Regions from separate parts of the Micromonospora sp. NPDC049366 genome, predicted to be linked through region 1. Evidence: riboswitches for the same ligand, from Rfam matches in the RefSeq annotation. Region 1 holds a riboswitch; the other holds the start of a gene.

Region 1 (3,405 bases):
ACGAGCAGCGAGTTCCGCAGCCCGTGCGCCGCGATCGTCGCCCGCAGCGCGGCCCACCGCCGCGTCTGGGCGGGCTCCGCGCCCCACAGGTCCGGGTGCAGCTCACCCTTCGCGGCGCGCGTCTCGGCGTACGCGGGATGCGGGCCGAACCGTTCGGCGAGCCCGGCGGACGTCTCCAGGGCGGTCAGGAAGATCTCCTCCTGCACCCGGGTGGACAGCTCCCGGGCCGGCGCGGAGTCGAACGGCAGCCGCAGGGTGAAGAACGCGTCCTGCAGGCCCATCAGCCCGAGCCCGACCGGCCGCCAGCGCGGGTTCGACGCCGCCGCCTGCTCCGACGGGTAGTAGTTGATGTCGATCACCCGGTCGAGGAACACCACCGCCGTGCGGACCGTCGCCCGCAGCTTCTCCCAGTCGACGCCGTCGGCGCTGACGTGCGCGCCGAGGTTGATCGAGCCCAGGTTGCAGACGGCGGTCTCGGTGTCGCTGTTCACCTCCAGGATCTCGGTGCACAGGTTCGACAGGTGAATGGTGTTCCCCTCGCCACCGGTCTGGTTGGACAGCCGGTTCGACGCGTCCTTGAACGTCATCCACCCGTTGCCGGTCTGCGCGAGCGTGCGCATCATCCGCCCGTACAGGTCGCGGGCCTTGACGGTCCGGACGGCCTTCTTCTCCGCCGCCCGGTACGCCTCGTCGAACGCCTCACCGAACAGGTCCGGCAGCTCCGGGGCGTCCGACGGGTCGACCAGCGACCAGTCGCCGTCGGCCTCGACGCGGCGCATGAACTCGTCCGGGACCCAGTTCGCCAGGTTCAGGTTGTGGGTGCGGCGCGACTCCTCGCCGGTGTTGTCGCGCAGTTCGAGGAACTCCTCGATGTCGGGGTGCCAGGGCTCCAGGTAGACGCAGGCGGCGCCCTTGCGCCGGCCGCCCTGGTTGACCGCCGCCACACCGGCGTCGAGGGTCTTCAGGAACGGCACGATGCCGTTGGATCGGCCGTTCGTGCCCCGGATCAGCGCCCCCCGGCCCCGGACGCGGGACCAGGAGATGCCGATGCCGCCGGAGAACTTCGACAGCTTCGCGACCTGGTGGTAACGCTCGTAGATGGAGTCCAGTTCGTCGCGCGGGGAGTCCACCAGGAAGCACGACGACATCTGCGTGTGCCGGGTCCCGGAGTTGAACAGCGTGGGGGAGCTCGGTAGGTAGGCGAGGCTGGACATCAGCCGGTAGAAGCCGATCGCCTCGTCCGGCGTCTGCGACAGCCCGCACGCCACCCGCAGCAGCCAGTACTGCGGGGACTCCACCACGAGACGCGACTCCGGATGCCGCAGCAGGTACCGGTCCGCGACCGTACGCAGGCCGAAGTACTCGAACCGCAGGTCACCGGCCGGGTCGACGGCGTCGTCGAGTTCGCGGGCGTGCCGCGCCACGAACCGGGCGGTGGCGTCACCGATGAGGCCCAGACCGTGCGCGTACGCGATCGACTGGCTGAAGCTCGCCACGCCCTGCCCGCGGACCTCCTCGTCCACGAAGGCCGCCAGCAGCCGCGCCGCCAGCTTCGAGTACTGCGGCTCCTCGCCGATCAGCTCCGCCGCCGTCTGGATCGACAGCTTGTCCAGTTCGGTCGTGGTCGCACCGTCGTACAGACCGCTGATCGTCTTCGTGGCGACCCGCAGCGGGTCGACCTCGTCCAGGTCGGCGACCCACCGCTGCACCGCCCGGACGATCCTGTTGACGTCCACCGGTTCGGTGTCGCCGTCGCGCTTGCGGACCCGCATCACCTGCCGACGCTGCTCCGGCACGTCCTGCTCGGCCACCGTGTGGCCCCGTGTCGCCGCCATGTCCCCCTCCTCATGCCTGTCCACGAGGTCGACGAACGCGCAGGGGAACGCCACTGGCCGCCGGGCGGCACGCCGGCGTGCCGGGCCGGCTCACGGCGTCGGCCGTCCCGCGCGGCCTCCGACCGCCGCACGCGACGCGTGCGGCGCGCTGGCAGGTCTTCGGACTCGCGGGCGTGACACACGGTCGCCTACTGGCCGTCGCTTCCCAGGCCTCGCGGCCCAGTGCTTCGTTGACGGCGGTCGTTCCCACTCACCGCTGCGGGGCAGTCCCGGAATTTCACCGGGTTCCCTCTTGCCTCGACCACCGTGGACCGGCGGCCGAACCAGCTGCGGGTGACACCATATATGGGCGCCGGGTCGAGTTGGCAACACCAGATGCTGTGCGGGCGTGTCGTGGTCCGTGGTAATGGTCCTCGTCACGGCGACGCCCGCCCGCGCGGCGACCGGACCGTCCGCCGCCGCGCGGGCCGACCGGTCCGCGCGGCGCGGCGGCCCCGGTGGGCGTCCCCGGGTCGGCCCGATACGGTGGCAGGTGTGACGGACGCGGTGCGGGTGGCGGTGTGGTCGAGCTGACCTGGTACGGCCACAGCACGGTCTGGATCGAGGATTCGGGCACCCGGCTGCTGACCGACCCGCTGCTGCGGGACCGGCTCGCCCACCTGCGTCGCCGTCGCGGGCCGGTGCCGCGGCTGCCCGACGCCCCGGACGCCGTGCTCGTGTCCCATCTGCACGCCGACCACCTCGACTTCGCCTCGCTGCGCCTGCTGCCCGCGCACACCCCGCTGGTCGTACCGGCCGGTGCGGGACGCCTCGTCCGCCGCGCGCTGGGTGCCGCCGTTCCCTGCGTCGAGTTGGCCGTGGGGGAGCGGACCACGATCGGGCAGCTCACCGTCACCGCCGTGCCCGCCGCCCACGATCCAGGCCGGGGCCCCTGGTCCCGCCACCGCGCGCCCGCCGTGGGTTACCTGATCAACGGCCGGGCCAGCACCTGGTTCGCCGGCGACACGGGACTCTTCGAGGAGATGGCCAAGTTGGGGCCGGTCGACCTCGCGCTGGTCCCGGTCGGCGGCTGGGGTCCGACGCTGGGCGCGGGCCACCTCGACCCGGCCGACGCGGCCGAGGCGGTGCGGCGCGCGGCGGCGGCCCACGCCGTCCCGATCCACTTCGGCACCTTCTGGCCGGTCGGCTGCGAACGATTCCGTCCCGGCCTCTTCCTGCCTCCCGGCGACGCGTTCGCCCACCACGCGGCCACCGTCGCCCCGGGCACCCGGGTGCACGTGCTCGACCCGGGCGGGTCGCTGACGGTGCGCCGCTCATGACGGCGACCCTGGGCGCGCTGGGCTGGCTGGCGCTGGTGGTGATGTTCGGCGCGGTCGTCCCGGTGGTGCCGACCGGCGCGGCGGTCAGCGGCGCGGCCGCGCTCGCCGCGCACCAGCAGCCGCTGACCGTGGCGCTGGTCGTGCTGGCCGGGGCCGTCGGCGCGTACGTGGGGGACCTGGCGACCTACCTGGTGCTCGGCTGGGGTGGTGAGCGCATCGCCCGCCGGCTGCGGTGGTTGCGCGAGCCGCAG
Region 2 (3,405 bases), on a different contig from region 1:
GCCTGCCGCAGGCCCGGCAGGGCGCGGGTGCCGCCCCACACCTGCGGCGCGCGCAGCACCGCGAGGACCAGGTTGACCCGGGGTTCGCCGCGCGGCGCCTCGGCGAGCACGTGCAGGCCGTCGCGGATCTGCACGTCCTTGACCTCGCACAGGTACCCGTCGAGGTGCAGCACGAAGTCGTCGAAGTCGTCGGCGTCGGGCATCTCGTCGGCGTGCAGGTCGTGGTGCAGTTCGGCGGCGCGCACCAGCGACCAGATCTGCGCCCGCACGGTGGGCACCTTGGCCGGGTCGAGGGCCTGGACGGTGGCGTACTCGTCGAGCAGCTGCTCCAGCTTCGCCAGGTCGCCGTACGTCTCGGCGCGGGCCATCGGCGGCACCAGGTGGTCGACGACCACGGCGTGCGCGCGGCGCTTGGCCTGGGTGCCCTCGCCGGGGTCGTTGACGATGAACGGGTAGACCAGCGGCAGGTCGCCGAGGACGGCGTCCGGGGCGCAGTCGGCGGCGAGGCCGAGTCCCTTGCCGGGCAGCCACTCCAGGGTGCCGTGCTTGCCGAGGTGCACCACGGCGTCCGCGCCGAAGCCGCCGTCCGTGACGGGCGCCGCCAGCCAGCGGTACGCGGCCAGGTAGTGATGGCTCGGCGGCAGGTCCGGGTCGTGGTAGATGGCGATCGGGTTCTCGCCGAAGCCGCGCGGTGGCTGGATGAGCAGCACCACGTTGCCGAAGCGCAGCCCGGCGAGCACCACGTCGCCGCCGTCGGTGTACAGCTCGCCGGGCGGCTCCCCCCAGTGTTCCCGCATCCGTTCGCGCAGCCCCCGCGGGACCTGCTCGAACCACCGTCGGTAGACCTCGCCCGGCACCCGGGCCTGCGCGGCGGCGAGCTGATCCGGGGTGAGCCACTCGACGTCGTGGCCGCCGGCCGCGATCAGCGCGTGGATCAGCGCGTCCCCGTCGTCGGGAACCGGCCCGTCGCCGAGGTGGTAGCCGGCCTCGGCGAGCCGGGCGAGCAGCCGCACCGCCGAGGCGGGGGTGTCCAGGCCGACCGCGTTGCCGACCCGGGAGTGCTTCGTCGGGTACGAGCTGAGCACGACGGCGACGCGCTTGTCGCCGTTCGGCAGCCCGCGCAGCCGGGCCTGGCGTACGGCGATCCCGGCGACGCGGGCGGCGCGCTCCGGGTCGGCGACGTACACCGACAGGCCGTCGGGGTCGATCCGCTTGAACGAGAACGGCACGGTGATGATCCGGCCGTCGAACTCGGGGACGGCCACCTGCATCGCGGCGTCCAGCGGGGACAGTCCCGCGTCCGAGCCGGCCCACTGCTCGCGGGTGCTGGTGAGGCAGAGCGCCTGGATCACCGGCACGTCCAGCGCGGCGAGCGCGCCGACGTCCCACGCGTCCTCGTCACCGCCGCCGGAGGCGTCGGCGGCGACGGTGCCGCCCGCGGCGAGGACGGTGACCAGCAACGCGTCGCAGCGCGCGAGCAGGTCGTACGGGCCGTCGCCGGCGGTCAGCCCGCGCAGCGATCCGCAGTGGATCGGCAGGGCGTTGGCCCCGGCCGCCTCGACCGCGTCGGCGAGGGTGTCGACGAACCCGGTGTTGCCGGCGAGGGCGTGCGCCCGGTAGAAGACGATCCCGATGGTCGGGCGGTCCGCTCGCGCGGGGCGGTCGCCGTGCACGCCGTGGGTGGGGGTGGGCGACGGCGCGGCGAAGCCCTCCCCGGTGAGCAGCACCGTGTCGGAGAGGAACCGGGCCAGTTGGGCGAGGTTCGCGGGCCCACCCTCGACCAGGTACGCGAGCGCCTGCGTGGCCACCCCGGACGGCACCGTGGACGCCGCCATGAGGTCCGCGTCGGGCACCGCCTCGCCGCCGAGCACCACCGTGGGTACGCCGGAGGCGAGCACCGCGGCGAGCCCGTCCGGCCACGCCGGGCGACCGCCGAGCAGCCGTACGACGGCCAGGTCCACGCCGTCGAGCAGCGCGGGCACGGCGTCGGCGTCGAGGCGGGCGGGGTTGGCGAGCCGGTAGTCGGCGCCGCTGGCCCGGGCGGCCAGCAGGTCGGTGTCGGCGGTGGAGAGCAGCAGGGTACGCAGGGCAGGCTCCGGGGAAGGGGACGCCCCAGCCGGCCGACGGGTCGCCGGACGGGGCGGGATGGGTGCGGATCAGCGGACGGGCGGCGACGTGGTCGCGCGCGTCCGCCGGATCACCGCCGACGGGCGTCGACGGGCGCGGTGGACGTCAGGAAGCGCGGCGGCCGGTCGCCGCGTCGGCGGATCGGCGCGCGCGGGCGCGGGCGGGCCGTGCCGGGCCGGCGACGGCGGGCCGGGGCACGTCGGCGGCGAGTCGCCCGGGCCGGCGGCGGCCGGCGCGGCGGTGCGTGGGTGCGGTGCTGGGTGCGGGCCGTTCACGGCGATGGCCGGCGGCGCTGCGGACGCAGTGCGTCATCGGGTCCTCCTCGGGTCTCCACGCCCTGGGGTCACATCCCGACGGCCGAAGTATCCTGGCTCCCGGATCGACGCTCACCCCCGGCCTTCCAACCGCACACGACGGTCGTGGCTCACGAGGGGGGATCGCTCCCCGGTGACAGTGGCGGGACCGCGCCGGAATCGCACCGGCTTCCTTCACTGCCGTCAGGCCGCGAATGCTGCCACACCCGTCCGACAGTGGTCAACGGCGCCCCGATCGTCACCGCACCGCCAACCGATGGGCAACAGTCGATGGCTTGGCGCGAACAGCCGGTGTGGACGGTGCCGGGCGTCGATGCCAACCGTCCGTCGCCCACGCCGGCCGGGGCAGCGGCGAGGCGTCCGGCTTCGCGCGCGACGCAGGACGCGCGGCGGGCGGCCGGGGCGGGCGTCAGCGCTGGCGGGACACGGTTCGCCACCCCGCGCGCGTACGATCTGGCCGACGCCGGGCGATCGGCCCGGGCCCGAGCGGGAGGACGACGGCCATCAGCACGGTGCGCTTCCACCATCTCGCCGGCCGGGTCTGGCTCTGCCCCGGCGACCCGGACCCGGAGGCCGTCCAGGCCGGCGTCGCCGTGGTGGCCGACGACCGCGGCAGTGTGATGATCGACGCGGGTCAGAGCCCCGCGCACGCCCGGGAGATCCGGGCCGCGCTGGACGCCGCCGGGCTTGCGCCGCCACGCTGGCTGGTCTACACCCACCACCACTGGGACCACGTCTGGGGAGCCGTCGCCTGGCCCGACGTGGAGATCGTGGGCCACGTGACCGGCGCCGACCTGCTCCGGGCGGAGGCGGCCCGACCGTGGAGCCACCGCTATCTGCGCGACCAGGTGCGAGCCGATCCGAGGCTCGCGCCGAGCTTCCGGGCCCGCGCGCTGGCGGTCGACTCCTGGGACGACTTCCTGATCCTGCCGCCCACCCGCACCTTCACCGACGAGGACGAGTT

What was found. Region 1 has a riboswitch for cobalamin ahead of ACIBTV_RS25280 (ribonucleoside-diphosphate reductase subunit alpha). Riboswitches for the same ligand answer to the same signal wherever they lie in the genome.
Region 2: linked by a shared signal. The riboswitch ahead of cobN (cobaltochelatase subunit CobN) and the one ahead of ACIBTV_RS25280 (ribonucleoside-diphosphate reductase subunit alpha) in region 1 are both predicted to bind cobalamin.

The regions. Positions count from the first base shown of each region.
Region 1 covers NZ_JBITMV010000019.1:148,484-151,888, reverse strand. Annotated here, with positions in the region: gene ACIBTV_RS25280 (ribonucleoside-diphosphate reductase subunit alpha) at 1-1,835, opposite strand, end outside; cobalamin riboswitch at 1,968-2,178, opposite strand; gene ACIBTV_RS25275 (MBL fold metallo-hydrolase) at 2,396-3,154, shown strand; gene ACIBTV_RS25270 (DedA family protein) at 3,151-3,405, shown strand, end outside.
Region 2 covers NZ_JBITMV010000017.1:133,708-137,112, forward strand. Annotated here, with positions in the region: gene cobN (cobaltochelatase subunit CobN) at 1-2,087, opposite strand, end outside; cobalamin riboswitch at 2,488-2,616, opposite strand; gene ACIBTV_RS23795 (MBL fold metallo-hydrolase) at 2,954-3,405, shown strand, end outside.